3 regions of the Exiguobacterium artemiae 7-3 genome follow, and region 2 is predicted to be linked to each of the others. Evidence: riboswitches for the same ligand, from Rfam matches in the RefSeq annotation. Region 2 holds a riboswitch; each other region holds the start of a gene.
The links. A riboswitch is a leader RNA that binds a small molecule or an ion and turns the genes downstream of it on or off. The one in region 2 is predicted to bind S-adenosylmethionine.
Positions count from the first base shown of each region.

Region 1: another riboswitch for S-adenosylmethionine. It lies ahead of P402_RS0102765 (methionine ABC transporter ATP-binding protein); the one in region 2 lies ahead of msrA (peptide-methionine (S)-S-oxide reductase MsrA).
Region 3: another riboswitch for S-adenosylmethionine. It lies ahead of metK (methionine adenosyltransferase); the one in region 2 lies ahead of msrA (peptide-methionine (S)-S-oxide reductase MsrA).

Region 1 covers NZ_KK211190.1:324,554-335,420, forward strand. The annotation lists gene fsa (fructose-6-phosphate aldolase) at 1-625, shown strand, start outside; gene murA (UDP-N-acetylglucosamine 1-carboxyvinyltransferase) at 653-1,900, shown strand; gene glpX (class II fructose-bisphosphatase) at 1,932-2,897, shown strand; gene P402_RS0102735 (SDR family NAD(P)-dependent oxidoreductase) at 3,503-4,282, opposite strand; gene P402_RS16810 (C40 family peptidase) at 4,355-5,038, opposite strand; gene rho (transcription termination factor Rho) at 5,413-6,777, shown strand; gene P402_RS0102745 (type B 50S ribosomal protein L31) at 6,875-7,120, shown strand; gene P402_RS0102750 (DedA family protein) at 7,156-7,806, opposite strand; gene P402_RS0102755 (thymidine kinase) at 7,984-8,604, shown strand; gene P402_RS0102760 (alpha/beta hydrolase) at 8,674-9,432, opposite strand; SAM riboswitch class I at 9,495-9,598, opposite strand; SAM riboswitch class I at 9,847-9,950, shown strand; gene P402_RS0102765 (methionine ABC transporter ATP-binding protein) at 10,037-10,867, shown strand, end outside.
Region 2 covers NZ_KK211190.1:2,624,370-2,635,236, reverse strand. The annotation lists gene P402_RS0114595 (aldehyde dehydrogenase family protein) at 1-1,265, shown strand, start outside; gene P402_RS0114590 (3-hydroxyacyl-CoA dehydrogenase) at 1,322-2,191, shown strand; gene P402_RS0114585 (acetyl-CoA C-acyltransferase) at 2,188-3,396, shown strand; gene P402_RS0114580 (enoyl-CoA hydratase-related protein) at 3,393-4,163, shown strand; gene paaX (phenylacetic acid degradation operon negative regulatory protein PaaX) at 4,240-5,124, shown strand; gene P402_RS0114570 (gamma carbonic anhydrase family protein) at 5,175-5,693, opposite strand; gene P402_RS0114565 (NAD(P)H-dependent flavin oxidoreductase) at 5,776-6,711, shown strand; gene P402_RS0114560 (DMT family transporter) at 6,829-7,257, shown strand; gene P402_RS0114555 (DMT family transporter) at 7,283-7,762, shown strand; gene msrA (peptide-methionine (S)-S-oxide reductase MsrA) at 7,854-8,384, opposite strand; SAM riboswitch class I at 8,489-8,592, opposite strand; gene P402_RS0114545 (M20 metallopeptidase family protein) at 8,664-9,836, opposite strand; gene P402_RS0114540 (putative quinol monooxygenase) at 9,914-10,207, shown strand; gene P402_RS16580 (SH3 domain-containing C40 family peptidase) at 10,265-10,867, opposite strand, start outside.
Region 3 covers NZ_KK211190.1:768,432-779,298, forward strand. The annotation lists gene P402_RS0104855 (glucose-6-phosphate isomerase) at 1-267, shown strand, start outside; gene ytkD (RNA deprotection pyrophosphohydrolase) at 399-872, shown strand; gene P402_RS16245 (alpha/beta hydrolase family protein) at 844-1,587, shown strand; gene P402_RS0104870 (EAL and HDOD domain-containing protein) at 1,755-3,008, shown strand; gene pckA (phosphoenolpyruvate carboxykinase (ATP)) at 3,065-4,633, opposite strand; SAM riboswitch class I at 4,866-4,992, shown strand; gene metK (methionine adenosyltransferase) at 5,120-6,328, shown strand; gene P402_RS0104885 (GNAT family N-acetyltransferase) at 6,474-6,962, shown strand; gene P402_RS0104890 (serine aminopeptidase domain-containing protein) at 7,047-7,751, shown strand; gene P402_RS0104895 (class I SAM-dependent methyltransferase) at 7,802-8,395, opposite strand; gene P402_RS0104900 (MDR family MFS transporter) at 8,574-9,755, shown strand; gene P402_RS0104905 (peptidoglycan bridge formation glycyltransferase FemA/FemB family protein) at 9,923-10,867, shown strand, end outside.

The sequences.
Region 1 (10,867 bases), 2.3 Mb from region 2:
AAACGTAGAGGATATTAAAAAAGCACATAAAATGGGGATTTTGGATGGGGTCACCACAAACCCGTCACTCGTCGCAAAAGAAGGCGTCGATTTCCATACACGCCTGCGTGAAATCTGTGAGATCGTCGGAGACGTCTCCGTCAGTGCCGAAGTCATTGCCCTCGATGCAGAAGGAATGATCCGGGAAGGGAAGGAACTTGCTCAGATTGCACCGAACATTACTGTAAAGGTTCCGATGACACCGGCAGGACTCGAAGCCGTTGCAGCACTTTCGAAAGAAAACATCACGACGAACGTCACATTGATCTTTAATCCGAACCAAGCCCTGCTCGCAGCGCGTGCAGGTGCGACATACGTATCACCGTTCCTCGGTCGTCTGGATGATATCGGTCAAGATGGGATGGGACTGGTCGAAACGATTGCTCAAATCTTCGTCATTCATGATATTCCGACACAAATCATCGCGGCTTCTGTCCGTAATCCGGTGCACGTCACGAATGCGGCACTCGCTGGGGCTGACATCGCGACGATTCCGCTCAATGTCATTGAGTCACTGACGCAACACCCGTTAACGACGCAAGGAATCGAACGTTTCCTCGCGGACTGGGAAAAAGCGCAGCAATAAAAGATTGTAGAGAAAGGTTGATGGAATGTGGACATTTTGCATATCGTAGGACAACAGCGTCTTGAAGGAACCGTCATGATCAGTGGATCGAAACAGAGTGCGATTCCGTGTCTCGCGGCAGCATTGCTGACCGATCAACAGGTCATTCTTGAGGGGGTACCGGACATTGGCGACGTTGCGACGATGATCCAAATCATTGAGATGCTTGGAGCTGTCGTAACACGTCAAGGCGATATGGTGACGATTGACCCGAGTCATGTCGAACCGATGCCGCTCACAGGAGCAGATACACGGAAGTTACGTGGATCGATTTACCTGATGAGTGTCCTCGCGGCACGATTCAAACAGGGGGTCGTCGGTCTGCCCGGTGGTTATGCCATCGGTCCTCGGCCGATTGATTTACACATCAAGGCATTAGAACGACTTGGTGTCGAGATGCGAAATGAACAAGGGGTTTACTACATGCATGTCGAAGAGTTGAAGGGAAACCGGATTTATTTGGACCTTCCTTCATTCGGTGCGACAATCAGTGCTTTACTGGTCGCCGTCATGGCGGAAGGAACGACGGTCATTGAAAATGCAGCGTGTGATCCGGAAGTCATCGACGTCAGTACGATGTTGACGAACATGGGTGCGAGTGTCAAAGGTGCAGGGACCGATGAAATTCGAATCAAAGGCGTCAAGACGCTTCAAGGATGCCACCACACCTTGATTCCCGATCGAATGGAAGCAGGTACGTTCCTGGCAATGGGAGCAGTCCTCGGCCGTGTGACGGTCGATAATGTCATTCCGTTACATCTTGAAAGCATCATTCAAAAGCTGGAACGATTCGGGGCCAACATCGAGCAGGGAGATGATTCGGTCACGGCATCCATCGATATGGCGAAACCGATTGACGTTCGGGTCTTTCATTACGGTGGATTTCCGAGCGATCTTCAACCAATCATCTCGGCTGTCCTGTTGAAACCGAAAGGCGCGAGTGTCGTCGTCGATAAGTTATATCCTCAACGTTTCCGGCACGTCCAGGAAATGCGGCGGTTGAATGGACGAATTACCCACGAAGACGCTTCGATCATCATCCGTGGCGGTGAAGCGTTGCGTGGCACGGAAATTGAAGCCCATGATCCACGTGGTGCAGCAGCACTCGTGTTAAGTGGAATGCTTGCTTCCGGTGAGACGTCATTACACCATGCAGAAGTACTTGATCAAAGCTATGAACAGTTCGTCGAGAAGTTAAAAGGACTCGGGGCTCTTGTTTGGCGCGAAACGGTTTAAGGTTTTCAGTTAGGGAGAGGGGATTATACACATGGAGAGAAGTTTATCAATGGAACTCGTACGCGTAACGGAGGCAGCAGCACTGGCTTCGGCACGCTGGATGGGGAAGGGCTTGAAAAACGAGGCAGATGACGCAGCAACAAGCGCCATGCGTGATGTGTTTGATACGATCCCGATGAAAGGAACGGTCGTCATCGGCGAAGGAGAAATGGATGAGGCGCCGATGCTTTATATCGGTGAGAAACTCGGAAATGGATACGGACCACGTCTTGACGTCGCCGTCGACCCACTTGAAGGCACGAACATCGTCGCCAAAGGAACATGGGGTGCGCTCGCAGTTCTTGCGGTCGCGGATGCAGGAGACTTATTACATGCACCGGATATGTACATGGATAAGATTGCTGTCGGACCGGAAGCAGCGGGACACGTCAGCTTGGATGCGACGATTGAAGAAAACATCGCTGCCGTCGCTAAAGCAAAGAATAAAGAAATCGAAGATGTCGTCGTCTCGATTCTCGACCGGGAACGTCATGAAGAAATCATTCAACGGATTCGCGCAACAGGGGCACGGATTCGTCTGATTGGTGACGGAGATGTCGCAGCAGCCATCAATACGGCTTTCCCGCATACAGGGATCGATATTCTACTCGGTTCAGGCGGGGCGCCGGAAGGTGTTCTGGCAGCCGTTGCTTTAAAATGTCTCGGCGGGGAACTTCAAGGCCGACTCTTACCGGCAGATGAAGCGGAAGTCGCACGATGCAAGAAGATGGGGATTGAAGACCCGTCGAAAATCCTCATGATGGATGACCTTGTCACGGGCGATGACTGTATCTTTGCAGCAACCGGTGTCACGGACAGTGAGTTGATGAAAGGTGTTCAATTTAGCGCGCAAGGCGGTCAAACACACTCTGTCGTCATGCGGGCGAAATCGGGAACGGTTCGTTTTGTCGAAGGGATTCACTCGTTCAAGAAAAAACCAAAGCTCGTTATTAAGTAAGTCTATTTTCATAATGCAAATAAAGACGAACCCGACTCAAATCGGATCCGTCTTAGACGTAAGACAAAAAGCGATTTTTCTCTTAAATGAGAAAGATCGCTTTTTTTGTTGGCTTCGAATCGTTTTCCTGGTACAAGAATCGCGCCGCTTCGCTTCACTTCACTGCAGGGTCGATCCTGCTTGTTTTTCCTTAGGAAGCGATTTCGAGCGGACAAAACACTTCTTCTTATAGCAGGGACTAGATAAAAAAATTCGTACTTCTCGACGCTTGGCAAGAAGTTCGTCCGATGCATTATGCATTAATAAAAAGAAGAACTGGATTTAGAAGTCGATTACGATTGAATTCTTCATGGAAAAAAATCCCTTCATTCCCGAAGAAGAGGAATATTGAAGAGCACGAGATGGAAGATAGCACAATAAATTCGGCTCAAACCGGATTCATCTTTATTGTAGGATGAAATCTTGTAGACTGTACGCGACTCCTACAGGAAAAGCGCAGGTTCACCGCGCGTCAGAAACAAACGAGACCCGGATACTTGTCCGTTTCAGGACAAAGAAGCCGCGGCTCGTGTTTCGCCTGAGGAAAGCAAGTACAGGAACAAGATTTATTCGAGAGCGTCACGTATCGGAGCTTGCAATTGGTGTGTCATCTGAACGAGTTTGCGTCGCGAGAAGAAGCGTGTCATAAAGACATACACTGCATTGCTGCGACCGGGGATGACAAGTGTTTTTCCTTTCATGTATCCCGTGAAGGAAAGTTGAGCAGTTGTTTTGGCATCCATGATTCCTGGTCGTTTAAATAACCCGGACGTTGCAAGATCGGCCGTTTTGGCGAAATCAGTATGCGTCGCTCCCGGACAAACGGCTGTCACCTGAATGTTGTAAGGTGCGAGCTCATCTGCCAAGGCTTCCGAAAAACTAAGCACGTAAGCTTTTGTCGCATAGTAGACGCTCATGAAAGGACCGCCATGGAAAGAGGAGGTCGAAGCAATCTGAATGATTCGTCCGCCGCCCTGCATTTTCATCCGACGGGCAAAAGCTTTCGTTAAATGCGTCAATGCCCGGATGTTGACGTCAATCATGTTCAATTCGCGTGATAAATCCGTTTCGATAAATTCACCATAAAGACCAAAACCGGCGTTATTGATCAAAACATCAACGGGAGTGTGTTCTGTCGCACGTAACAGGGCTTTGATTTGAAGGGATTGCCCGATATCATACGGAAGCACGACGGCAGAGCCGCCCCGTTGTTCGACAAAGTGTTTCGTTTCGAAAAGTTGTTCGACATTTCGGCCGACCAGTAACAGATGATGTCCTTGATCAGCATGCAGATAGGCAAGTTCACGCCCGATTCCGGCAGAAGCCCCGGTGATTAATACGTTCATGATATGTCCTCCTTGTATAATAGGGTAGAAAAAAAGCGATCGAGCCGATGCTCAACCGCTTGGTTCGTTAAATTATAGGTATGAACCCGCGCCGACAAGGCGTGAACCCCAGTAACCTGATTTGAAGCTTGAGTACTTGACGCCACCCGTTTCTGAGTTGACCATGCTTGATTTGCTTGTCGCCATACCGACGTGTTGAATGCCGCTACCGTGTGAGAAGAAAACAAGATCTCCAGGTTGAACGTTTGAGACACTTACTTTTCTAGAAGAAGAATATTGTGAAGAAGACGTACGTGGCAATGTTTTGCCTGCTGCTTTTTTGTAGACGTAGCTTGTGAAACCAGAGCAGTCAAATCCACGAGTTGTCGTTCCGCCCCATACATAAGGAGTTCCTTTATGTTTAGCTGCTTCGCTTAGAAGGCGTGTACGTGTTGAAGATGAAGTTGTTGATTTTTTAGCCGTTGAAGTAGAAGACTTGTATGTTTTCGTATACTGTGTAGATACATAACGTGTTTTGCCACCGTACGAAATTTTAGTCCAGCTGCCTGATTTACCTTTGTATGTAAATGTTTGGCCTGCGTTTACTTTACCGACGATGCTTGCTTTAGTAGAAGGAGCCGTACGAACACGTAATCCGCTATCTGTGATCTTGACTTTCGTTACTGTAGAAGCTGCCTCAACCTTATCTGTTCCCACTGATGCAAATCCTGAAACCACTAATGCTGCTGTCGCGACCGATGCTAGAAAACGTTTCATATGTGAAATCCTCCATGTCATTTTAAAGTAGTTTTGAAAACCGAGTTATATGATGTATCTCATTAAGTGTTTGTTTAAGCAGTGCACCTTACAACTGTGTAAGTTTTTCTCTGCACGATTATCTTAGCATGCGGATACATGAAAACGTTTTTTCAGTTCCGCTACAAAACATGACGTTTTTGTAACATAACTGCAATAATATACTCGAATATTACAAAGAAGAAATTCCCATTTCTTAAATCACGACGAAATGGATGAAATGTGATACCTTTAATTCACGAAGAATATACACCAAGATCCTTTGCACCATGAATTTGCACCATGAAGATGAAATCCTTTGCTCCTGAATTTATACGAAGAATAGGTGAATGCACATGCCAACTGAGAAAACTGACAAACCAGAACGTTCCTATACACTTGCTCAATTAAGCAACCTGACATTAAAAGATTTATATGAAATCGCAAAAACAAAAAACGTACCACAGTACCGTGAGGCTCGTAAGCGCGAATTGATGTTCAAAATTCTTAAAGCGCAAGCAGAATCCACCGGTCTTTATTTCCTCGAGGGGGTACTCGAAGTTATTCCCGGAAACCCACAGATGCAAAATGATGGCGGCTTCGGCTTCCTTCGTCCTATCAACTATTCGCAATCCTCTGAAGATATCTATATCGCCGCTTCACAAATCCGCCGCTTTAATCTCCGTAACGGAGACGTCGTGACTGGAAAGGTCCGACCGCCAAAAGAGAATGAACGGTTCCAAGGTCTTTTAAGTGTGGAAGCCGTCAATGGAGAAGCGCCGGACACGGCACGGAATCGTCTGTTCTTCCCGGCATTGACGCCGATTTATCCGGATCGCCTGATGCGACTTGAAACAGAACCGCGTCATTTGTCGGTCCGGGTGATGGATATGATTGCGCCGGTCGGGTTTGGCCAACGCGGTTTGATCGTCGCACCGCCTAAAGCCGGTAAGACTTCTCTATTAAAAGAAATCGCGAATTCGATTCAAGTGAATCACCCCGATGTCGAATTGATCATTCTATTGATTGATGAGCGCCCGGAGGAAGTGACGGACATCGAGCGGTCTGTTCCGGGAGCGGATGTCGTCAGTTCGACGTTTGACGAAACACCGGACAACCACGTCCGGATTTCGGAGCTTGTCCTTGAGCGGGCGATGCGTCTCGTCGAACATAAAAAAGATGTCGTTATCTTGATGGATTCGATTACACGTTTGACACGTGCTTACAACTTAACGGTTCCGCAAAGCGGACGAACGTTGTCCGGAGGGATCGATCCGGCCGCTTTCCATAAACCAAAACGCTTTTTCGGAGCCGCCCGGAACATCGAACACGGTGGCAGCCTGACGATTCTCGCGACAGCCCTCGTCGAGACCGGTTCCCGGATGGATGATGTCATCTATGAAGAGTTTAAAGGAACCGGCAACATGGAACTGCATCTGGACCGCAAGTTATCCGAGCGCCGGATCTTCCCGGCCATCGACATCCGGAAATCAGGAACACGGAAAGAAGAGTTGTTGTTACCGAAAGATCAACTCGACGCCCTGTGGACGATCCGCCGGACGATGAACGAGTCAAATGAGTTTGTCGACAGCTTCTTACGCAAGATTCGGGACACGAAAAATAACGAAGAATTTTTTGTTGAACTGAATAAAGAAAAGAAGAAACCCGTCCGGCGCGCGCCTGTTAAACCGCGTGTGACGAAAACCGACACAACGACTTGAAAATAGGTATTGCGGGTCGTGAAAAAATCGTTTAGTATAGGAAGGTAACTTACTCTGGCTCAGCAAATGAACCAGGGCGGAAGGAGAGAAAACAACCATGAAACAAGGAATTCACCCAAACTACAACAAAGTTGTATTTATGGACTCAACTACTGAGTACAAATTCTTGACTGGTTCTACACGTTCTTCGAACGAGACAATCACTTGGGAAGATGGAAACGAGTACCCACTCATCCGTGTGGATGTGTCTTCGGACTCGCACCCATTCTACACTGGTCGTCAAAAGTTCAACGCTGCAGACGGTCGTGTCGATCGCTTCAACAAAAAATACGGCCGCAAGTAATTGCGACTTCAGTATTAAAAAACAGCCTGTCTCCATCACTGGAGCAGGCTGTTTTTGTATAGACAGAACTTAGTACGGTACGCCAGATACGTTCTTAAGACGAAAGAGAGTCCGATTCCACCGGCAGCACCAATCAGATACGGGAGTGTATCCGGATTATTTGCAAAATGTTCCATGAGCAGACTGAAGGAAAAATGACGACCCAGGAAATAACCTGCCCCTAAAAAGATGCTGATCCAAATTAAAGCACCGGTATAAGCATAAGTAACGAAAATCCGGAACGGCATTTTCGAGACACCGGCAAAAAAAGCAGAGAGTTGACGGAGTCCGGGTATGTAATAACCGATAATGAGGACGGTTTTTCCGTAACGTAAAAATCCGGCTTCCGCTTTGAAAATATGTTTTTCAGAAATCCGTAACTTCGGAGCGATTCGATGCAATAATGGCATTCCGAGCTTTAGACCGAGGACATAGCTGATTGTCATACCGATACAGCTGCCGGCATAGGCAGCAAGGATCGTTCCGGCAAGCGGTAAATCACCATGGTGCATCCAGAATCCTGACATGACGAGTAATGTCTCGTCCGGAACAGGAAGACCAACGATTCCGCCGGCCAGCAGAACGGCGAGTCCGAACGCTCCATATTGGTGGAGGACTTCATGTAATATATGATGAATCGGAGTCACCTTCCTTCAAAGAAACTTCTCTTTCAGTGTACAGGAAATACATACCAGTTGAAATGAGAAGATGAAGAAAATGGGGAATTTGGCACGGGTTTTTGATTTTTAGAAGTCAATCCTTTTTCTCAATTTAGATTCGGGCTATACTCGTTAAAGTGACTAATTTAGAGGACGGTGTTTACGATGATGCATGTGATCAATCAATATGGTTGGATTGAAGTGATTTGTGGAAGCATGTTTTCCGGCAAATCAGAAGAACTGATCCGTCGTGTCAGACGGGCACAGTATGGAAAGTTACCGGTTCAGGTGTTCAAGCCGGCAATCGATGATCGGTACCACGAGGAGCATGTCGTGTCGCACGTCGGCAATTCCGTCATCGCGATTCCGATGGCGACGAGTCGTGATGTCTATGCAGCAGTGGCGGAAGAAACACAAATCGTCGCCATTGACGAAGTTCAATTCTTTGACGACGAAATCGTCGCGGTCATCGAAGCACTGGCTCAAGATGGCAAACGCGTCATTTGTGCAGGACTCGATCAAGACTTTCGGGCGGAGCCATTCGGCAAGATGCCCGAATTGTTGGCACGTGCAGAATTCGTGACGAAATTACAGGCGATTTGTCTGTCGTGCGGAGATCCGGCATCGCGGACACAACGATTGATTGACGGGAAACCCGCAAACTACAATGATCCAATCATTTTGGTCGGGGCGTCTGAATCCTATGAACCACGTTGCCGCCATTGTCATCAAGTACCGGGCAAACCGAAACCGTTACAGGAATGGAAAAAACAACAGCAGAATTGAGCATATCCGATTTGAAAAAGCGAACGATTCCTGGCAGTGAGGCCAAAGAATCGTTCGCTTTTTTTTATATCAACCGGTCCGTGTCAACTGGCTGAACTGCTCGACGAATCGTAAGGTTTCCCGAACAATTGTCTTTTGATCATAATCGAGTGTCGCAACATGGTACGAGTCAAGCAGACAATAACTGCGTTTATCCGCTGCACCAATCGTCCGGTACAAATAATCCGAACAGGTTGGCGGGACGACGTGATCCTCGGCAGAATATAAAATAAGTGTCGGAATTTGAATCGTTGCTAAGTGTGGTCGCGTCTCATCGATGAGTCGCAACAGTTCTGAAGCGCAGACGGCGGGGACAAGATCATAGATGATTTCAAAAGCCGATTGTTTGATATCAGGGACACTTTCCGGAAGATAGACCGGACAATCGGTGAACGACAAGGCTTCGTAAGCAGGGACAGCCAAGGCGGCGTTGATGGTGATGATTCCTGCGACCGGGAGACCTTCAGCGGCGAGCGACAGGGCAAGTGTCGCGCCCATCGATTGTCCGACGATGAAGATTGATTCACACCGTGCGGCCAATTGTTCGAAGCCGTCACGTAAGCTCTGTTTCCAGTCGTCTGCCATCGTCGTTTCGAATTCCCGTACATCCGTCCCGTGACCGTGCAGGCGAGGCGCATAGACGGAGAAGCCATGTTCTGCGAACTGTTCTCCTACAGCCCGAACACTTTGCGGTGTTGCGTTAAAACCATGACAGAGCAAAATGCCGACGGATCCGCGTCCTAAGGAAAAGGCTTCTGCACCCGGTATAACAGGATAAACCATACTCATCATCTCGTCCTCCATTTCAAAAATAAAAACCCGTTTGGCTTTGGACGCAAACGAGTTTCTCGTGTGTATCATCCAAAGCAGCCGCTTTGCTGGTCGGAGCACCTTGCACAGTAGCAGGTTGCCGTGGAGTCCTAGAGCCAGGTCTCTCGTCCACTCTTGATATATCGTATAGGAATTGTCGGATTAATCATTGAGAAGATAATAGCATTGACGGAAATGAATTGTCAAACTCTCTTTAATGGCATCAAAATTTATGCAAGGATCCGGTTTGTCCCGGTACAACAATCGATATGGGTCATATGGTTTATTTTTGAAAATATGGTTGACCTTTAAAAGATCTTTCTGTAGTGTAAAAATTAGTTTTACGACATAAGTTCAACCGGCAACAACACACATACGAATTTCATACCGCAACACTTATCCAGAGAGGTGGAGGGACTGGCCCTACGAAACCTCGGCAACAGACTCATTATGAGCACTGTGCCAATTCCATCAGACAATTGTCTGAGAGATGAGTCGAGTGGATTCTGCCATTGTGCGGATCCAGGTCTCTTCTTGTTTCTTAAGAAGAGACCTTTTTTGTATTTTGAAGGGGGAAAAAGTGGTGATTACATTCAAAAATGTAAAAAAAATCTATGAAACAAATGACCAATCGATCGCTGCGTTGAACGGAGTGGATCTCGAAATCCGAAAAGGCGAAATCTTTGGTGTCATCGGTTTCAGCGGAGCCGGGAAAAGTTCCTTATTACGATGCGTCAACCTGCTCGAACGGCCGACATCCGGCAGCGTGACGGTCGATGGACAAGATTTGACAACCCTCTCGGCGAAGCAGCTGCGGGAGGCAAAACAACATATCGGAATGATCTTTCAGCATTTCAACCTGCTGGATTCGAATACAGTGTTTGCGAATGTCGCAAAACCGCTTGTCTTAAAAGGTGTCAAAAAAGAGGAAGTCAACCGGCGGGTCAGCGAACTACTGGACTTCGTCGATTTGGCAGATAAGGCCGATCATTATCCGGATCAGTTATCGGGCGGACAGAAACAACGGGTCGGAATCGCCCGGGCACTCGCGACCCAGCCGTCGGTCCTGTTGTGTGACGAGGCGACATCCGCCCTCGATCCCCAGACGACGCAACACATATTACGCCTGTTGAAACAGATTAATCAGGAATACGGCATCACGATTTTACTGATTACCCATGAGATGGGTGTCATCCGTGAGATTTGTGACCGTGTCGCCGTCATCGAAGCCGGTCAGCTGATTGAATCGGGTACCGTGTTCGATGTCTTCTCGAATCCACAGACGGCAACGGCAAAAAACTTCGTCCGCTCCGTCATGCAGGATGAAATTCCGGCATCGGTTCAAACCGTCATCGATCAACGGGATGCCGGACATCACATCTACAAAATCAACTTCCTCGGGGCAGGGACGGGG
Region 2 (10,867 bases):
TTTTGAACAAAATCGCCGGCATCATGCGTTCACGATTCAATGAACTCGTGGAACTCGAGATTCTCGATACGGGAAAATCACTTGCCGCAGCACAAGGGCAAATCACGCAAGCAATTGAAGACTTTGAATTTTATGCCGGTGCGATCGTCGGTCACCGTGGTACCGTCAATAATGTGCCGGGGCAGTTCCATAACTACACAGAAAAAGAACCGGTCGGCGTCTGCGCCCAAATCATTCCGTGGAACTATCCGTTGATGATGGCGGCTTGGAAAGTCGCACCAGCGATTGCGGTCGGTTGTTCGGTCGTCGTTAAACCGGCGACCCTGACACCTTTGACAGCCATTATCCTTGGCGAGATTTGTCTGGAAGCCGGTGTACCGGCGGGTGTCGTCAACGTCATTCCGGGATCGGGCCGCGAAATCGGCAACCACTTGGTGGAACACCCGAATGTCGATAAAGTCGCCTTTACCGGTTCGACACCAGTCGGAAAAGACATCATGGGGCGGGCATCGGAAAGCTTAAAACGCGTCACATTGGAACTCGGCGGCAAATCACCGAACCTCGTGTTTGAGGATGCCGATATCACGGCAGCTGTCGACGGTTCGCTGTTCGGCATCTTTTACAACAGTGGTCAGTCGTGTGAAGCGCGGTCGCGCCTGTACGTCCATGAAGATATTTACGAAACGTTCATGGAACAATTCGTCGCAAAAACGAAACAACTGGTGCTCGGGAATCCATTTGACAAGGGCACACACGTCGGGGCAATCATCGATCAACAACAGCTCGATGTCATCGACGGCTATGTCCAGTCGGCGAAAGCGGACGGGGCAACGATTTTGACTGGGGGTCAAGTCGAGAAAGTAGCCGGTTTTGAAGAAGGTTTCTGGTATGCACCAACCATCATTGCCGATGTCACACACGAGATGAAAGTTGTCCAGGAAGAAATCTTCGGACCGGTCGTCGTCGTGATGAAGTTCAAGGATGAAAAAGAAGCTGTCCGTCTTGCGAACGATACGGAATTCGGGCTCGGGTCAGCGATTTGGACAAAAGACGGGGCACGCGCGACACGGATTGCCAATCAAATCAAAGCCGGTATCGTCATGATCAACTGTCCATTTTCGGCCTTCCCGGGAACACCGTTTGGCGGATACAAACAATCTGGTTTCGGTCGTGAACTGTGTATCGAAACACTTGATTTATATACGGAAACGAAAAGTATCCTGTCGTATTACGGCAGTCGTCCACTTAATCCGTTCGGACTGTAAAAACCAAGCGTGCGGACGTTCGTCCGCACGCTTTTTTAAAGGGGGAAAATCAGATGATGGTTCAACAGATGGTTGTCGTAGGGTCGGGGGTCATGGGAAGAGGAATTGCTTACGTGGCAGCGGCGAGCGGATTTGACGTGACATTGGTGGACGTCGAGCAACAGTTGCTGACGTCCGCGCAACAGGAATTAGAAAGAATTGCCGATAAAGCCATCATCCGCGGGAAAATGACGACGGAAGAAGTCGAGCAACTGTTCGGGCGTTTACGTTATGCAACGGATTTAGGGGAAGCTGCCAAAGGAGCGGATCTTGTGATTGAGGCCGTTCCGGAACGGCTCGAGATCAAACGGACAGTGTTTGAGACACTGGACCGCTCTGCGCCGGCCGATTGTGTTTTTGCGACCAATACGTCGACGATGAGTCCGACCGAGATTGCATCCTTTACGAAGCGTCCGGAACGGGTCATGGCGATGCACTTCTTTAATCCGGTGCATCGGATGCCACTCGTCGAACTGGTACGGGGTCTTGAAACATCTGACGAAACGGTAATGATATGCGAAACCGTTGCGCAACAAATGGGGAAAGAGACGGTCGTCATCAAGGAGTTTCCCGGGTTCGTCACGTCACGAATCAGTGCACTCGTCGGAAACGAGGCTTTTTATATGTTACAGGAAGGACTCGGAACACCGGAAGAAATCGATAAAGCGATCAAGCTCGGACTGAACTATCCGATGGGACCGTTTGAACTTGGCGATCTTGTCGGGCTCGATACCCGTCTCAACAATTTGCGTTATCTTCATGAAAAACTGGGTGAAAAATATCGTCCGGCACCACTGCTTGAACAGTATGTCAAAGCAGGACGTCTCGGACGGAAAACTGGGCGCGGTGTCTATGAGTATTCCGACAGCGGGGTGAAGACACGATGAGACGTGTGGCGATCATTGATGCCGTCCGTACACCGATTGGCCGGTATAACGGAGCCTTGAAAGATGTCCGTCCGGATGATTTAGGGGCATGTGTCATTCAAGCGCTCATTGACCGGAATCCGGATGTCGATCCGAAGCAAATCGAAGAAGTGATTTTTGGAAATGCCAATCAAGCAGGGGAAGACAACCGGAATGTCGCCCGGATGTCCGGCTTGCTTGCCGGTCTACCGGTCGAAGTCGCCGGAACAACGGTCAACCGGCTGTGCGGTTCCGGACTTGATGCCGTCATTGCGGCGGCCCGGGCAATCGCGATGAACGAAGGGGACATCTATATTGCCGGCGGAACGGAAAGCATGACCCGGGCACCGCTCGTCATGGGAAAAACGGAAACGGGTTTCGCCCGCGGGAACACGACGATCTATGACACAACGATTGGCTGGCGATTCGTCAATGAAAAACTAAATGCCAAATACGGAACGGACTCGATGCCGGAGACGGCGGAACATGTCGCCGTCCGTTACGGGATTTCTCGGGAAGCACAGGATGATTTTGCCTATTTGAGTCAGCAACGGGCCAAACAGGCGATGGAGACACATCGTTTTCAAACCGAACTTATTCCGGTGCAGTATACGACACGAAAAGGGCAAATCGTCGAAGTTAATACGGATGAGCACCCGCGTCCCGACACCAGCCGGGAAAAACTCGGAACGCTCAAAAGCCTGTTTCCGAATGGCACCGTCACGGCAGGAAATGCTTCCGGTGTCAACGATGGGGCAGCCGCCTTGTTATTGATGAGTGAAGAAACGGCGGAACGTCTCGGATTGACGCCGCTTGCCTATTATCGGGCCAGTGCCGTTGCCGGCGTCGAACCCGCTGTCATGGGAATCGGACCAGTCGATGCGACGCGGAAAGCGCTGGAACGAGCAAAATTGACGATGGAGCAACTGGATTTGATTGAACTCAACGAAGCCTTTGCAGCACAAAGTGTCGCCTGTATGAAAGAACTCGGATTACCGCCGGAAAAAGTCAACGTCAACGGAGGAGCCATCGCGTTTGGTCATCCACTGGGCGCAAGCGGGGCACGGATTTTAACGACATTAATCCACGAGATGTGCCGTACGAATCAGACATATGGTCTCGCGACGATGTGTGTCGGGGTCGGACAAGGCATTGCTCTCGTGGTCGAACGGGAGGGACTCGCATGATTCATTTGGAACGAGTGGGCTATGTCGCCATCATTCGGATTGACCGGCCGGAACGGATGAATTGTTTTGATTATCCGACGCTGGTCGAGCTGCAACAGCTGGTCACGACTGTCCGTCACGATCCGACTATCCGGGTTGCCGTCTTTACCGGAACAGGTAAGGCGTTCAGCGCCGGTGCTGACTTGAAGGAACGGATGACGTTAAACGAAACGGAAGTACGACGAAACGTTGAAGCGATTCGTGACGTCTTCACCGATATCGCGCGTCTTCCGCAACCGACGATTGCTGCGGTCAATGGTCATGCGCTCGGTGGCGGCTTCGAATGGATGCTCGCCTGTGATTTCCGGGTGATCGTCAAAGGCGCACTGGTCGGATTGACAGAAACGAGCTTCGGCATCATTCCCGGTGCCGGCGGGACGCAACGGTTGCCGCGGTTGATTGGAGAGACCCGGGCGAAGGAATTGATTTTCACCGCTAAGAAAATTGATGCGGAGACCGCTGAACAGTATGGAATCGTCTCGCGTGTCGTCTCGACGGGGGAAGAATTGATGGAAGTCTGTCTGGCTTTCGCTGACGAGATGCTACAAAACGGACCGGTCGCGATCCGGCAGGCGAAAATGGCGATTGATCAAGGACTGGATCATACGCTCGCGGAAGGATTGGAAATTGAGACGACGGCTTACGAAGTGGTCATCCCGACAGAAGACCGGTTGGAGGCGTTACGTGCCTTCGCTGAAAAACGGACACCGCAGTTTCAAGGGAAATGAGGATGGTCGTCTTCTGAAATAACACGTATACTAACGGTACACAAAAAAACGTTATATTAAAGAGAGAGTGAATGACATGAGTGCGAATACACAATCGATGATTTTTACAGTATACGGAGATTACATCCGTCATTACGGCAATCAAATCTGGGTCGGCAGTCTGATTCGTCTGCTCAAAGAATTCGGCCATAATGAACAGGCTGTCCGGGTTGCCGTTTCCCGGATGGTCAAACAAGGTTGGTTGACGTCACAAAAACAAGGGACGAAAAGTTTTTATTCGTTGACCCCGCGTGGTGTCGAGCGGATGGAAGAAGCCGCTCGACGAATCTACAAGTCGACGCCTCATGTCTGGGACGGAAAATGGCGGACCTTGATGTATACAATTCCGGAAGACAAACGGCAAATCCGCGATGAATTACGGAAAGAGTTGTCGTGGAGTGGTTTCGGTAATTTATCGAACGGCGTCTGGATTTCACCGAACCCTCTTGAAAAAGAAGCGGAACGGTTGATTGACGCCTACGGTATCACCGAGTATGTCGATTTTTTCGTCGGCGAATACCATGGACCGCAACCGGATCAATCGCTGGTCGAACGCGCTTTTCCCCTGGACGAACTGCAAGAACGGTATGAACGGTTCATCGCCGAATACAGCCGGCGTTATATCGTCCATCAAAGCCGGATTCAGCTTGGCGAGATGGACGAGGAGCAGTGTTTTGTCGAACGGACGACCCTTGTCCATGAATACCGGAAATTTTTATTCACCGATCCCGGTCTGCCGCAAGAGTTGTTACCGGATGAGTGGAGCGGTCATCATGCGGCCTTATTGTTTGAACAATACTACCGCTTGCTCGCAGAACCGGCGAGTCGGTTTTTTGAATCCATCTTCCGTGAAACACATGATGTGACCCAAAAAAGTGCTGATTATGATGCATCGGAACATCCGTTATTCGCAGAACGATAAACAAAAACGCTCATCCCGAAGAAGCGAGATGAGCGTTTTTATGCCGGGAATCAATTCTCGGCAAGTTGTTTCCGGAAAGCGTATCCTTTATCGACATATGAATCGATGGATTCTTGAATCATCTCGAGGTCCGCTGCCGTGAGTTCACGCACGACCTTGCCCGGTGATCCGATGATGAGCGAACGAGGCGGGAATTTTTTGCCGGACGGGATTAATGTGTTGGCACCGATGATACATTCTTCCCCGATTTCAGCATGATCGAGAACAGTGGCCCCCATACCGACAATCGAGCGACGACCGATTTTACAACCGTGCAAGATGGCATTGTGACCAACCGTCACTTCATCTTCGACAATGACCGGTGCACCTTCGTAGAGATGGATGGTCGCATTATCCTGGATACTGCAACGTTTGCCGATTGTAATCGGACCTTCATCACCACGCAGGACGGCATTGAACCAAATCGTCGATTCTTCGCCGACTGTCACGTCACCGATCAAAAAAGCACCGGGGGCGACAAAAACATGTGCTGCTAAGCTTGGGGAGATATCGCGGTACGGGATATTCATGAAAACGCCTCTTTTCTGGAAATGAATTAAAATTCAGTCTTACTTAGTATACCATTCTTAACAACGGAAACGGAGGGAGACCATGTCTCGTCTATGTACCAAATTACAGATCGATGTGCCGATCATTCAGGGTGGTATGGGAAACATCAGCCATGCCGAACTGACGGCAGCGGTCTCGAATGCCGGGGGACTCGGAACGATTGGATGCGGGACGATGACGCCTGCTGAAGTCAAACGATTGATTGAAGCGACACGCCGGTTGACGTCGCGTCCTTTTGCTTTGAATATCGCCATCCGGGTCTCACCTCATACCGAACAGTTGATTGAGTTAGCAATTGAGGAACGCATTCCGGTCGTGTCCTTGTCAGCCGGTAATCCGGCTCCTTTTTTATCGAAGTTACGGGAGGCGGAAATCCAGACGATTGGTGTCGTCGCGTCCGTTAAACAAGCGATTAAAGCCGAGCAGGCCGGAGTGGATGTGCTGGTAGCGGAAGGAGTCGAAGCCGCAGGTATCAATTCACCACTTGAGTTGACGACGATGACCTTGATTCCGCAAATCACGGATCATGTCACGATCCCCGTCCTTGCCGCCGGTGGTATCGGCGACGGGCGTGGTCTTGCGGCTGCCTGGATGCTCGGAGCAGAAGGGGTGCAACTCGGAACCCGGTTGATTGCGACACAAGAATCTCGTGTACATGAGCACTATAAAAGACATCTTGTGCAGGCAGATGACCTCGAGACACGAATCATTGGCCGAGAAATCGGACAAGTCCGGCGGGTGTTGAACGGGCCGTATGTCGCTGCGCTGCAGCCGACATCACTCGTTGCCTTTCAGGAACAGACGAACGAATCGTTTCATATCAAAGGGGCACTCGAAGGCGACGAAACAGCAGGATATGTCAATGCCGGTCTCATTTCCGGTTTGATTGATGATGTTCCGACCGTTGCGGAACTGTTTAACCGGATGATGGACGATGCCTTTGGACGGATCGAACGGACGTACCGGGCACTTCAGTAGCTTGAATGCAAGCGTAGCTGACCGATGAGGTCGGCTTTTTTTGATTTCAGGACATTTGTCCTTTAAAAAGATGGCAGAATAGGGTCTACTCATAACTAGAGAAAAAGGAGGATGAAGATGCAAGGAATCATTTTTGCTTTATTTAGCGGACTGTTCATCGCGCTGCAAGGCATCTTTAATGCCCGTCTCGGTGACGCGGTAGGTCCGTGGTTATCCGTGACCATTGTCCATTTCGTCGGTTTAATCGGCTGTTTGTTGATCTACGGATTTGTTCGGGACCGGAAAATCGGCGGGTTTCGCACGTTGCCACTTGTGTATGCAAGCGGCGGATTACTCGGCGTCTTAGTCGTCGTCACGGAACTGACGTCGATTCAATTGCTCGGGATGACATGGGCGATGTCGCTGTTGCTCGTCGCACAGATTTTGTGCGCTTTTGTGATTGATTTGAACGGCTGGTTTGGAGTCATTAAAAAGAGCAGTAATAAAGGACAGTGGATCGGTATCGGTTTGATGTTGACGGGCGTCTTGATCTTTTCGTTTGCCTGAGTCGAACTTGTGAGGAGGAAATAGAATGGGATTAGGTATGTTTTGTGCTATCGTCGCAGGGATGATGATCAGTTTGCAAACGGTTTTGAATGCACGGATGAGTCATGCGTTTGGTGCCTGGGCGACGACGACGTTAGTCTTTTTGGTAGGATTGCTCGGTTCGTTGCTTGCACTGGTCTTCTTTCGGGGCGGGGAGATCTCGGCACTTACCGAGGTCAAACCGCTTTATTTGTTTGGCGGGTTCGTCGGCGTCGGCGTCGTGTTTTGTGTCATGCGCGGCATTCAACTGCTGGGGCCGTCAATTGCGATTTCCGTCGTCTTGATTTCGCAACTCAGTTTTGCGCTCTGTGTCGACGTCTTTGGCTGGTTCGGTTTACCGAAAGTCGATTTGTCGTTCGGTCAGATCATCGGCCTGGTCGTCATGCTGAGTGGCATTTTTGTCTTGAAACGGTATCAAGTCGTGGAGGATGTGGAGGAAGAGAAAGACATTAAAGCCATTTCCTGAAGAAAAAAAGGTATTAAAAAAAGAGATCATTTCTTTCACGCCACTTCTACTAGTAAAGTGCGTGAAAGGGTGACCTCTTTTTGAAGCTGAATCAGACGGATACTTCTTCTTTCCAGGCGACATCAATAAAGGCGTCGCGACCGGAAGCTTTCCGGTCTTTTTTGTAGTGCGCCGGATTTTTTTTGTGGAAGTTTTGATGGTACTCTTCCGCCGGATAGAAGGCATGTGCCGGTTCGATCCGTGTGACGATTGGTTGTTTGAAACGGTTTGTCGCGGCTAATGCATCACGTGATGCAATCGCTGCAAGTCGCTGTTCTTCCGTATGATAAAAAATCGCCGGTGCATACTGTGTACCGCGGTCCTGGAATTGTCCGCCGGCATCGGTCGGATCCGTCTGCGGCCAGTACAGTTCGAGTAACCGTTCGTACGAAAACAGTGCCGGATCAAATGTAATCTCGACGACTTCGGAATGTCCGGTCGTTCCTGTTTTGACCTGCTCATATGTCGGGTTGTCGACGTGTCCTCCTGTATAACCGGATACGATACTGTGAATCCCCGGTAATTCCTCAAATGGTGTCACCATGCACCAGAAACATCCTCCTGCAAATGTTGCTTTTTCCATGTCATCTCTCCCTTTCCCTTGGTTCCTTGAACCGTAGTGCTCTCATTTCTGACAGCGAGAAAACGAAAACGACTCCTTTGCTTGGTTGCAAAAGGAGTCGCCGCTTTTTATCAACCAAAGCTTTCGCTTTGCTGGTCGTAGCACCTTGCTGTGCGCAGGTTGCTGGGACGTCATCGATCCAGATCTCTCGGTCCACTCTTGATAAGTGTTATATGAAGTTGATGTAAGTTCGTTATCATTGGGATGATAATACCATTCATAAAAGTGGAAAGTCAATCCTTATGTTTGTAGAGCGCGAAGAACCGTGGCTCCTAATGTTTTCGCCCCAATCAGTAAGGCCCGCTCATCGATTTCGTACTTCGGATGGTGTTGTGGGTAGATTGTTCGGCCATCTGTTTTCGCAGATCCGGTGAAGAAGTAACTGCCCGGGATCTGCTCGAGGTAATAGGCAAAATCATCCGCTGCCATCATCGGTTTCATCTCACGAACCTGTGCTTCGGGTAAAAAGCTGGCCGCTTCCCGGACGAGCTGTGTTTCATCCGGATGATTCCAAAGCGACGGATAACCGGTCGTGAAATCAATCGAATAATCAGCGCCGATGCCGGCGCAGGTCGTCCGGGCGACGAGATCCACCTGTTGACGCAACTGATGACGGAGTTGTTCGTTGAACGTCCGGATCTCTCCGACAATCCGGGCTTCACCGGTCACGATGTTTGGTGCTGTTCCGGCATGGAAAGAACCGATCGCAACGATTGCCGGTTCGAACGGGTCAACACGTCGGCTGACGAGGTGCTGAAGATTACAGACAAGCTGTGCACCGGCGACGAGCGCGTCCTGCGTCCGGTGCGGGGCTTGGGCATGACCGCCTTGACCATGAACGACGATTTCAAATTCATCGATGGCACATAACGTATGACCGCTGTGATAACCGATTGAGCCGACTGGCAGCTCGTTTTCGAGGTGAGTACCGAAAATCGCATCAACGCCGTCGAGACAGCCGTCCTCGATCATTTGAATGGCACCACCTGGAAAGACTTCTTCGCCGTGTTGATGGATAAAGACGACAGTTCCTGTTAATTCATCTTGAATGCCCTGAAAAGCAGCGGCGAGTCCAAGAACGATGGCGGTATGCCCGTCGTGTCCGCAAGCATGCATGACACCGGGATGGATTGAACGAAACGACAATTCTGTTTCTTCCTGTAACGGCAACGCGTCAAAATCGGCCCGAACGGCGATTGTTTTTCCGGGACGAGTGCCGGTCAGCGTGGCGACGATGCCGTTGCCACCGACGTTTGTACGGTAAGGAATACCGAGTCCATCGTAAAAAGCAGCGATTTTAGCAGGCGTCCGGACTTCTTGAAACGATAGTTCCGGATGGCGGTGAAAGTCACGGCGTAAACGAATCATCTCGGATTCGTAGTGATCAAGAGCAGTAAATAAATTTTCTTGCATCGAAATCATCCTTTTCGGTATGTCTTGAGTAAAAACGGGTACAGATAGAGGTAATCAATTAGAGGAGGAATCAACATATGGGTGAAATCATCGTCAATGCCGTTCTTACAGTCAAAGCAGGGTTAGCAGATCAAGTCTTTCCGATTCTAAGTACGGTCTACAAAGCAGCGCAAAACGAGCCGGGTTGCTTGCGTTATACATTACATCAATCAATTGAAAATGAACATCAGTTCATGCTCTATGAAGTCTACCAAGATGAGGCAGCACTTGAGGCCCACATTGCATCGGACCACTATAAAGCCTATCGCGAACAAATCGAATTATACCTTGAGGACCGTCAAGTGACGAAATACGTCGAGATGACATTCTGAAACAAGGAAAGAAGGGCGTATGGGATCCTCTCGGATTCCATACGCCTCTTTTCGTTTTTACATCGATTTAAAGCCGAGGAAGTGTTCCCGCCAGCGTGGTTCATAAATCGAGTTGATTTGCAGCTGTGAGCCGCCGGCATGAATGAAATATTCATTGTCGAGCATGATACCGATATGTGATGGTCCATCTGTGTACGTATTTTCGAAGAAGACGATATCCGACCGTTTCCCACTGCTGATCGTCGTCCGGCGATTCGTAAAGAATGCACCGTACCAGTAGCCGCTGACATTCGTCCGCCCGCCGTATTTCCCGGCTTCATTCGTAGCGTAATGAATCAGTCCGGAACAATCAAACCCGCCGTTGGCTGCTGTTTGCGAACCCCATGTATACGGTGTTCCTAAGTGTTTGGCCGCTGCTTGAATCAACTTTTCACCGCGCGATGTGTTTTTCTGTGCAATCCGTGTATCCGTTTTTACGGTGACGGCACTGACCGGCAGATAGACAGGGGACCAGCCGGACTGAATGACATAAAAATTGCCGACCCGGTACCGGGGATAGACCCGTTTTCCCTGCTCGATCAACCCGGAACTTTTCGGACTGACCGGTGTCGCAAAATAAGACGTCGTTGTTTTGACTGTGTAGATTTTTTGACGGTTAAT
Region 3 (10,867 bases), 1.9 Mb from region 2:
AATGACAAGGCAGCAGAAGGAACGTTGCTTGCTCACACAGATGGACAAGTTCCGAACTTGACAGTTGAATTGCCGGAGATGACACCGTATCATCTTGGATTCTTGTTCTACTTCTTTGAAAAAGCATGTGCGATGAGTGGATACCTGCTTGGTGTGAATCCATTCGATCAGCCAGGTGTTGAAGCGTACAAGAAAAACATGTTTGCCTTACTTGGTAAACCTGGATTTGAAGCAGAAAAAGCGGAGCTTGAAGCTCGCTTGAAATAAGAAGCCAGACATCTCTCGATTCAGAGGGATGTCTTTTTTTGTCATTTTGGCAAATTCCCACGCACTTTCACTTTTAGAATGCTTTCGAAACAGGTAAAGTGAAGAGAGAAGAAGAAATGAGGTGCACGCACGTGATTACGTTTTTAGATTATTATCAAAATCGGGTTGAACTGAGTTTTGAGGACCATCCGTTTTCAGTCCATCCGCTTCATGTCTGGGTCATAGCCGTGTACGAAGGGAAATGGTTACTGACGCATCATAAGCAACGGGGATACGAGTTTCCGGGAGGAAAGGTCGAGCCAGGGGAAACGGCAGAGGAAGCGGCATACCGGGAAGTCATGGAAGAGACAGGAGGGCGCATTGAACGCCTCCAGTACATCGGACAGTACCGGGTCGAGGGGCGGGGGGATACGATCATCAAGAATATCTACTTCGCCGAAATCAAATCCTTGGTCCCGCATCTTGCTGTCGATGAGACGGATGGTGCCTATTTACTAGACGATATCCCGAAACGTTTAGATACGAACCGCCAATACAGCTTCATGATGAAGGACCGTGTCCTTCCGGAGACTCTTCGTGTACTCGCCGAACGCCGACTGGTTTGAGCTCCCTCGCCAGGGACCATTCCGTACCTTTCGGGTCTTTTATGAAACGTCCGACGGAGAACAGGTCGGGGCGTACATCATCTTACCGGTTCGTGCGAACGGACAAGGTCTCTTATATTTACGTGGTGGGACACGTAATATCGGTATGGTTCGGCCGACCCGCTTAATGCAGTTCGCGCAAGCCGGTTATTTGGTCATGGCTCCTTTTTACCGCGGTAACTTAGGTGGAACCGGTAAAGAAGATTTTGGACATCAAGACATCCTGGACGCCATCAGTGCGTTTGATTGGCTTGATCAATATGTCGAGCGGACGTCGGTCTTTGGCTTTTCCCGCGGAGGTCAGATGGCGCTTTTACTGGCGCATCATCGTGAAGTTGCCCGGACGGTGTCGTGGGCCGGCGTAACGAATCTGATTTGGACGTATGAAGAACAACGGACGATGCAAAAAATGCTCAGACGGTTCACGGGTGGAGTACCGGAACAACGGCTAGAGGAATACCGCATCCGGTCGCCGCTTTATTTTCCACCTCAAGGAGACGTGTTGTTGATTCATGGATTGTATGATCAAAACGTTCGATTGCGTCATGCGACGAACTATGCAGCCCGCTATCCGGAAAAGACCCGCTTGTTGGTGTATCAGTATGCGCATCAATTTCCAATCCATCAAAAAATGCTCGTGACGAAACAAGTCATTGATTGGATGTTATCCAAGTGAAAAACATGTGTGAAAACATCTCAATGCCTCGCATTGAGATGTTTTTTCTCCAAATGATGGGAACATTGATATGTTTTAAAAAAGAGATTTTTTAAGGGAAAACGATATTTGATATACTAGAACATATAAAATAAGCCAGATTAACGGATTTAGAAGGGATATATGAGATGGAAATCTTACTTGCGCGACAACCGATTGTAGACCGGTTTGGTTCGATTGACGCTTTTGAACTCCTCTATCGTTCCGTTGAAGCACCTGAAGTCTTTGATGGTGACTTAGCGACGATGGATGTATTGACGAATACACTGATTCATCTGGGAGTAGATCGTGTAGCAGAAGGAAAACGATTATTCATTAATTTCACGGGTGATTTGTTACAGTCTGAACTGATTGATCATTTGGATCCGACCCAATTCGTGATTGAAGTATTAGAGACGGTACAGATTGATGCTGACATGCTCCTGACGCTTCAGAAGTGGAAAGAAGCGGGCTTCGTATTGGCACTGGATGATTTCGTGACGGATTTGTTGCGTCATCATGGCGCTGAACTGTTTGATTTGATTGATTTAATTAAAATTGATATCGAAGCCATCAATCCACGCGAACAAAGTGCAATCTTACATATCTTGAAGCGGAATTATCCGCATATGCGCTTTTTGGCAGAACGGGTCGAAACACATGAAGACCATACGAGAAGCCTTGAGATGGGATATGACTGGTTTCAGGGATACTTTTATGCCAAACCGATGTTGATGAAAGGAAAGGCGGTTCCTCCGCAAGTACCTGTGCTGTTGAAGATGTTGAAATGGTTGGATACAGACGATCATTATGACGACGTCGTCGATGAAATCGAAAGAAATCCCTACATCAGCGTGCAAGTACTGCAATTGATCAATTCTCCGGGAATCGGTCTTCGAAACACAGTCAGTTCTGTCCGTCAGGCGATTTCCTTATTAGGCTTTTCGCAACTGAAAAGCTGGATTTCGTTAATCGTCTTGCGTGAAATGAAACTCGCAAGTCCATACAAATGGTCAGATGAATTATTACGTTCGTCGTTGCATTGTGCGAAACTATGCGAGTTGTTTGCTAGGGAAACGAAGACACTGAAAGCAGAAAGCGCCTATATGATTGGATTGCTGTCGCATATCGATGCGTTACTTTCCGTAGATATTGATGAAATCATTGATCAGCTTCCGATTGAACCGGCATTGAAAAACGTTTTGCAAGGCGAGGATCATCCGTTTCGAGATTGCCTGTTGCTCGCAATCAGCGCAGACCGAGGAGAATTTGAACGATTCGAGATGCTGAGTAACCGATTCGGGATTGCGAAGCGCCGCGCCTACGAGTTACTGAAGGAAAGCCAAGTTTGGCTCTCTCAAAAGGAACTTCATTTACAGGACAAGACAGATTCAATCGTCTAACACAAAAGGTTGAGCATCCGTTAAGGAGCTCAACCTTTTTAGTGTTATTGATATTTTTAAACGCGAGGACCAGCTGCTTTGATGGCATCGGTCGCACTTTCGAAACGTGCGAAGTTCTGCGTGAACTTTTGAGCGAGTGCAGTCGCTTGTTGTTCGTAAACGGATGGATCCGCCCAGACCTTGACCGGATTGAGTAAATCGGTCGGAACACCAGGGACTTCAATCGGCATATGCAGACCGAAAATCGGATGTTCTTCTGTCGGGATATCTGTGAGCAGACCGTTGACGGCCGCATTGACCATCGTCCGTGTATACGCGAGTTTCATCCGGCTGCCGGTACCGTAAGCTCCACCGGTCCAACCTGTATTGACGAGATAGACTGTGACGCCGTGGCGATCAATCAGTTCTCCGAGCATCGTCGCATATTTTTCTGGAATCAACGGTAGGAACGGTGAACCGAAACACGTCGAGAACGTTGCTTCCGGTTCTGTGACGCCGCGCTCCGTTCCGGCAAGTTTTGATGTATAACCTGATAAGAAGTGATACATCGCTTGTTCTTTTGTCAGTTTACTGATCGGAGGCAACACACCGTAAGCATCCGCTGTCAGGAAAACAATTGTTTTCGGATGACCGGCACGAGACGGGATAGCGATGTTGTCGATGGCAGTAATCGGATAAGCCGCGCGTGTGTTTTCCGTTTTTGACGTATCATCATAATCCGGAATCCGGGTGTCGTCGAGGACAACATTTTCAAGAACGGTACCAAAACGGATCGCATCAAAGATTTGTGGTTCTTTTTCACGTGACAGGTTGACGGTCTTCGCATAACATCCGCCTTCGATATTGAAGACGCCGTCATGTGACCAGCCGTGTTCATCGTCGCCGATCAATTGACGGCTGTCATCTGCAGACAGGGTGGTCTTACCAGTCCCGGATAGCCCGAAGAACAACGCGACATCACCTTCATGTCCAACGTTAGCTGAACAGTGCATCGACAACACTTCTTGTTGTGGCAAGAGATAGTTCATGACAGAGAAAATTGATTTTTTGATTTCTCCGGCGTACTCGGTTCCACCAATCAAGACGATACGGTGTTCAAATGACATCGCGATGAATGTCTCAGAGTTTGTCCCGTCAACCGCAGGATCCGCCTTAAAGTGTGGTGCGTAAACGACCGTAAATGGTTCAAAGGCCGCAACCGTAGGATATTCGCGTAAGAATAGCTGTTTCGCAAACAGATTATGCCAAGCATATTCGGTTACGACGCGCACTGGAAGGGTGAAATGCGTATCGGCACCAGCAGCAGCTTCTGTGTAGTAGAGTTGATCTGCTTCGTTCATATAACGAAGAACTTTTTGTAACAGTTGCTCGAATTTGTCCGATTCCATCGGTTGATTGACATGACCCCAATCGATATGCATCTCACACGATTGATCACGGACGATGAACTTGTCTTTCGGTGAACGACCTGTAAATTTCCCCGTTTCTACAGACAAAGCACCATTTTCTGCAAGAACTCCTTCTTTGTTACGAATCGCATGTTCGACTAGTTCAGCAACGGACAGTTGTTTGAACACATGCTCCTTCTTGAGTAGTTCTTCGATATTCAGGACCGTCATCGGCATCCTGACCCCACCTTTCCCCTACGTTGGTTTTGGCTCTACTATTAGTATGACACATTTATTATATATGACATACTAATGATAGGGCAATCATTTTCATGCGCTGATTTCTATTTATCTGGAAACGCTTTCAGCATTAACAGTTTAACATCTCTTCTGATTTTTTTCGACTAGAAATTAAAACGTTGCTTGACAGAGTGGACACAAGTTTATATCATGTAATTCGTAACGGATACTCTTATTCTGAGCAGGTGGAGGGAACAAGGCCCGAAGAAACCCGGCAACCGTCTTATATTAATTTCATCATTAATGTAGGAAAAGGTGCTCTCCTGAAGCGAAGTAAACACTTCGAACGATAAGAGGGTAAAGGAAGAACGCACAACCTTTCCCTGACCATTTTTGGACATGGAAAGGTTTTTTTCATTTTACCGTCCCACTCAACTAGGGGAAATGAGTACACCGTCAAATTCTTTTTTGGGAGGGTCAAACATGACAAACCTTAATCGCCGACTATTTACGTCGGAATCAGTAACTGAAGGTCACCCGGATAAAATCTGTGACCAGATTTCGGATTCAATTTTGGATGCAATTCTTGCAGCCGATCCAAACGCACGTGTTGCGGCAGAAACTTCTGTCACGACAGGACTCGTATTAGTAGCAGGAGAAATCACGACATCAACTTACGTGGATATCCCGAAAGTCGTTCGTGAAACCATTCGTGAAATCGGCTACACACGCGCTAAATACGGTTTCGATGCAGACACTTGTGCTGTATTGACATCAATCGACGAGCAGTCAGCAGACATCGCTCTCGGTGTCGACCAGGCGCTTGAAGCACGCGAAGGAAACATGTCAGATGAAGAAATCGATGCGATTGGAGCAGGAGACCAAGGTCTGATGTTCGGTTACGCAACGAAAGAAACACCTGAACTCATGCCACTTCCGATTTCACTTTCACACAAACTTGCTCGTCGTCTTGCAGAAGTCCGCAAGACAGGACAACTCGATTACCTCCGTCCGGATGGTAAAACGCAAGTCACGGTTGAATACAACGAGAACAATGAACCTGTTCGCGTCGATACAATCGTCATCTCAACGCAACATGCAGAAGAAGTGACGCTTGAGCAAATCCAAGCGGATCTGAAAGAACATGTCATCGCTCCGGTCATTCCGACGGAGTACATCGATGCAGACACGAAATTCTTCATCAACCCAACTGGCCGTTTCGTCATCGGTGGACCACAAGGCGATGCAGGATTAACAGGTCGTAAAATCATCGTTGATACGTATGGCGGTTACGCACGCCACGGCGGTGGAGCTTTCTCTGGTAAAGATCCAACGAAAGTCGACCGTTCAGCTGCTTATGCAGCACGTTATGTCGCGAAAAACTTGGTTGCCTCTGGTCTTGCAGACAAAGCAGAAGTTCAACTTGCTTACGCAATCGGAGTAGCACATCCGGTCTCAATCGCAGTCGATACGTTCGGAACAGGAAAACTTCCTGAAGCGCAACTCGTCGAATTGATCGCAGAAAACTTTGATCTCCGTCCTGCAGGGATCATCAAGATGCTTGATCTCCGCCGTCCGATTTATCGTCAGACAGCAGCTTATGGCCACTTCGGTCGTACAGACATCGAATTGCCATGGGAGCAGACAGATAAAGCTGCTACTCTTGAAGAGCAGGCAAAACGTTTCGTATAATCCATTGTTCAGAAACATCCTGTTAAAGGGTGTTTCTGAACTTTTTTTGTTTCTCCCGAACTTTGCAGGGATACGACTGAAATTTCTAGAAAAGGGTAAAAGAACATGAGTCTGTAATCTGTAAAAGGAAAAGGGGGATTTCGGTATGGAGATACGCGAAGCAGTTCCGGCTGATGCAGCACGCATTCATGATATTGCGCTCACGTCTTGGATGGACACATATGAGGAAATCTATTCGGAGCGTTCGAAAGCCCATTTCGTTCAGGAAGCGTATCCGCAGGAAGAAGTGGTTCGGGCAATTCGAACAGCGGAAGAAGCACGTGGGGAATACTTCAACGTCGGACTGATTGACGGGGAAATTGTCGGTTTCATTCACGCCATCGATGTGGATGGAACGTGGGAAATCGTCCGTTTGTATGTCTTGCCGAAATACCAACAAAACGGAATCGGACGCCGGCTGATCCGCGAACTGGAATTGCAAGGGGCATCTCCAATTGAAGTCTATGTCGAATCCCGGAACTATAAAGCCCGTCACTTTTTGACTGCATACGGATTCAAGGAAATCAGCGAGACGACAGAAGAAGTCTTCGGTCAGGTGGAACCTGTGACGCGATTGCAACGTATATACGAATAAGGGAAAAGAAATCCGACTTGAGGCGGTTTTGCTGAAGTCGGATTTGTTTCATACTAGATGGATATCTGATGAAGAGGTGAGCGTGTGGTAGAACAACCAACCGGAGTGATCGTCCTTGTGTACCCACTCCAATTACGTGCCAGACCAAGTGAAGCACTGATTCGCGTTTTAGAGCGCGAATATGAAATCCTTCTGGTCGATGCACCCCGCCGTGTGTCGTTTGAAGAACACCAACAGTTGTTAAAAGAAGCATTACGCGAAGCCGGGAAGCGGAAGCTCCCGATTCATATCATTGCCTGCAGCATGGGAGCACTTGTCGTCAATCGACTGCTGCAAGAATATGAATTACCGGTGGCGAGCCTGACGTTCATCTCGCCGTTGTTTGATTGGCATAACTCTAAACAATTGGGGGGCGTCAAGCAAGTCTTTGCGAGCGCCTTCGACCGGTTCCGTCCCGATGCTCCGCTTGGAACGTTACCGTTCGGACAAAACAATGAGGATGCTGCTCGTCTCGGTGAGTTGACATATGCGCAGTATCGCGAGATTGAAGAAGAAATCGTCATCCATGATGAAGAAAGAAAGAAATTACCGCGAGTCCAACTCGCTTGTTTTTATGCACCGGACGATCAATTCGCTGACGTCAAATTGACGCTTGAAGTGTGTCGAAAGATGGGCGGAGACCAGATTTATCTGCAACGCCTGCATGGATTTCCCCACTTCAGTTTTGAACGTTTGAATACACGATTTGCTGAAAAGTTATTGTTGTTCCTAAAAATTGTGGAAGATTAACAACGCTAAATTAAAGAGGAAGCCGGATGTCAGAATCCGGCTTCCTCTTTTTATTGGTCAATAACTTGTTTTTTTAATTTTTTTTCAATTGCCACGATGAACGGCGGGTTATTTTGCTGATTCAAGAAACGGTACTGCAGGACGGCATAATCCTGTTGAGGAAGTGATGAAACGTGTTCCAACACCGCATCGCGTTCGCGGCGTCCTTCCAAGTGACCATGGTAAATCACAAGGACAATCAGACCGCCGGGAACAAGGACCGGAAGAAGGGCCCGGAGTGCCTCAAGCGTCTCTTCTCCGGTCGTCGTGACCGATTTATCGCTTCCCGGTAAGTAACCAAGATTAAACACTCCGGCACGAATCGGACGTTGTTCAGCAAACAACCGAGCTCCGACGTGAATATGACTTTCGTGATACAAATCGACCCAGTCAAAGACGTGAGCCGCCTGCAGTCGGCGGGTCGTTTCCTCAATTGCTTGCTCCTGGACATCAAAAGCGATGACCCGTCCGCTCGGTCCGACCTGCTCTGCAAGAAAATGCGTATCATAACCGTTCCCTGCAGTCATATCGACGACGCAATCCCCTTCATGGATGACGGATTCCAACAATTCTTTTGCGTAAGGTAATACACGTGCAAGTGACATGGCAAAAACTCCTCTTTCTGATTGATATGCTCTATTTTTTTCTAAGTACCCGTAAAATCGACCCTTTAGTCAATTGTATCATTTTTCCGATTGTTCGTTTAAATTGAAGTTCCTTGACAGAGGGCAGAATAATTTCGTAAAGTGGCAAGGTTGGAAACTATATTGGAGGATACTTACCATGCCGAAATTACCTCGCGCGGTCTGGATTCTGGTATTGGCGATGGCGATCAATACGACAGGATCCTCTTTTTTATGGCCGTTTAATACATTATACATTCATGAATATCTGGGAGAGTCGATGACAAAGGCCGGAATGGCTTTATTCGTCAACTCGGCTCTTGCCATCATCGGTAACTACATCGGTGGAAAAGCATTTGATCGGTTAGGCGGCAAACGGACACTTGTCATCAGTGTCATTGGGCTGGTCCTTGCCTCGATTGGTCTCTGGTTGTTCCATCAGACCTTCACCGGGTATGTTCTGATGTTAGGATTGATCGGGTTTGTCGGTGGAATGGTGTTTCCGACCATCTATGCCTTGACCGGCGTCATTTGGCCGGAAGGCGGGAGACGGGCATTTAACGCGATATATGTTGCCCAAAATGTCGGTGTTGCATTAGGGACCGCTATCAGTGGGCAAATCGCGGCAATCGATATCCAGTTCATCTTCATTGCCAATCTGATACTTTATTTGTTGTTTGCGATTGTACTGTTAGTAGGGTTGAACTGGATTCAGGTGCACCCGATCAAACGTCAATCGATGGCTGCAGGTGAGGAAGTGCGGGAACCGCTTTCGCGGAGCTCGGTCCGGACGATGTTGTATGTCTCGATCGGCTACGCACTGTTGTGGTTTGTGTATGTTCAATGGCAGGGAACGTTTGCCGTGCATACAAAATCGCTCGGAGTAACGATTTCTGAGTACTCGATTTTATGGACAATCAACGGTGCGTTGATTGTGTTTGCACAACCATTATTGACGCCGGTCTTACGTTGGTTTGGTGACGATTTGAAACGTCAATTGTTAACGGGGACCGGTATTTTTCTTTTGTCCTATGCCATCGTCCCATTTGCTGGTGGATTTAAGATGTTTTTAGTCGCCATGATCATCTTGACGATTGGTGAGATGTTCATTTGGCCGGCAGTTCCTGCGATGGCAGCGCGCCTGGCTCCGATTGGTAAAGAAGGTGAGTTTCAGGGATACGTCAATATCGCCGCTTCGGCAGGACGGATGATCAGTCCGACCGTCGGGGGTCTGATTTATGATTTATCCGGTATGAACGCTGTATTTCTTACGCTGATTGGACTTATTCTGATGGCAGGATTTACGTTCATTCGAGCGATTCCGAATAAGGCAATAAAATAAGTTAGAAAGACAGAGACGGTCGTTTGATGGCGCCATCTGTCTTTTTTTGTTGAAGCATAAAAAACATGTAAAATGGGTATTCAATTAAAAGGAAAAAAATAATTAATTAACCAAATTAAAGAAAAAATAAAGTGTGTTAGACGTGTCGTGTGCCGGAGGTGGAGAAGATGAGGCAATGTATTTTCATTGAAGACCGGTCGACTTGGACCACACTAGTCGAAAATAAGAGGCTTGATATTTTTTATAGCTATGAATACGTTCATTTGAACGCACGTGCTGAAGAAACTGCTGGATTGATTTATTTTCAGGGAACTTCTGGCGAAATGTTTTATCCATTCTTAAAGCGGCGAATTTTTGATACCGAGTATTTTGATATGATCACACCTTATGGTTATGGAGGTCCGGAAGTTGTTGGTGAATTGACGTTAGAAGAACTGGCAGATGCTAAGCGTTCTTTTCGGCAATGGGCAATGCGTCACAAAATTGTCTCGGAGTTGATTCGTTTTAATCCGTTGACGGAAAATCAAAAACGGATAGCGGATTGGACGACAACTGAATTCATCCGCCATACGACAAGCATCGATCTTCGTCCATCCATCGAGGAAATCATGCAAACATTCCACAAAAAAAACCGGAGTATGATTCGGAAGTCATTAGCGTCAGAGCTGACGGTTCGCCGAGGATCAAAAGAAGATTTGCCGACCTTCATCCGTCTCTATTACCAAACGATGGACCGAAAAGATGCCTCTTCCCATTATTATTTTACACCTGAGTACTTTGAACAACTGTTTCAACCGACACAGCTGTGTGAATCATTACTGTTGATTGCCGAGTGGAGAGGGGAAGCAGTCGGTAGTTATTTCGTACTGCTTGGACAAGAGTATGCACACGGACATTTAATTGGATGTCAACGGGATGAATACAAGCTGTTTCCGAATCAGCGCCTGGAGTATGAGGCGATTTTACATTCCAAGACGGCAGGTATGGTCGAACAGCATTTAGGCGGCGGATATCAGGAACGGGACAGTCTGTTTGAAAGCAAGTGCCGCTACACAGGATACCGGATGTTTGAATACCATCAAGGAAAAACGATTCTTCTCCCACATGTCTAT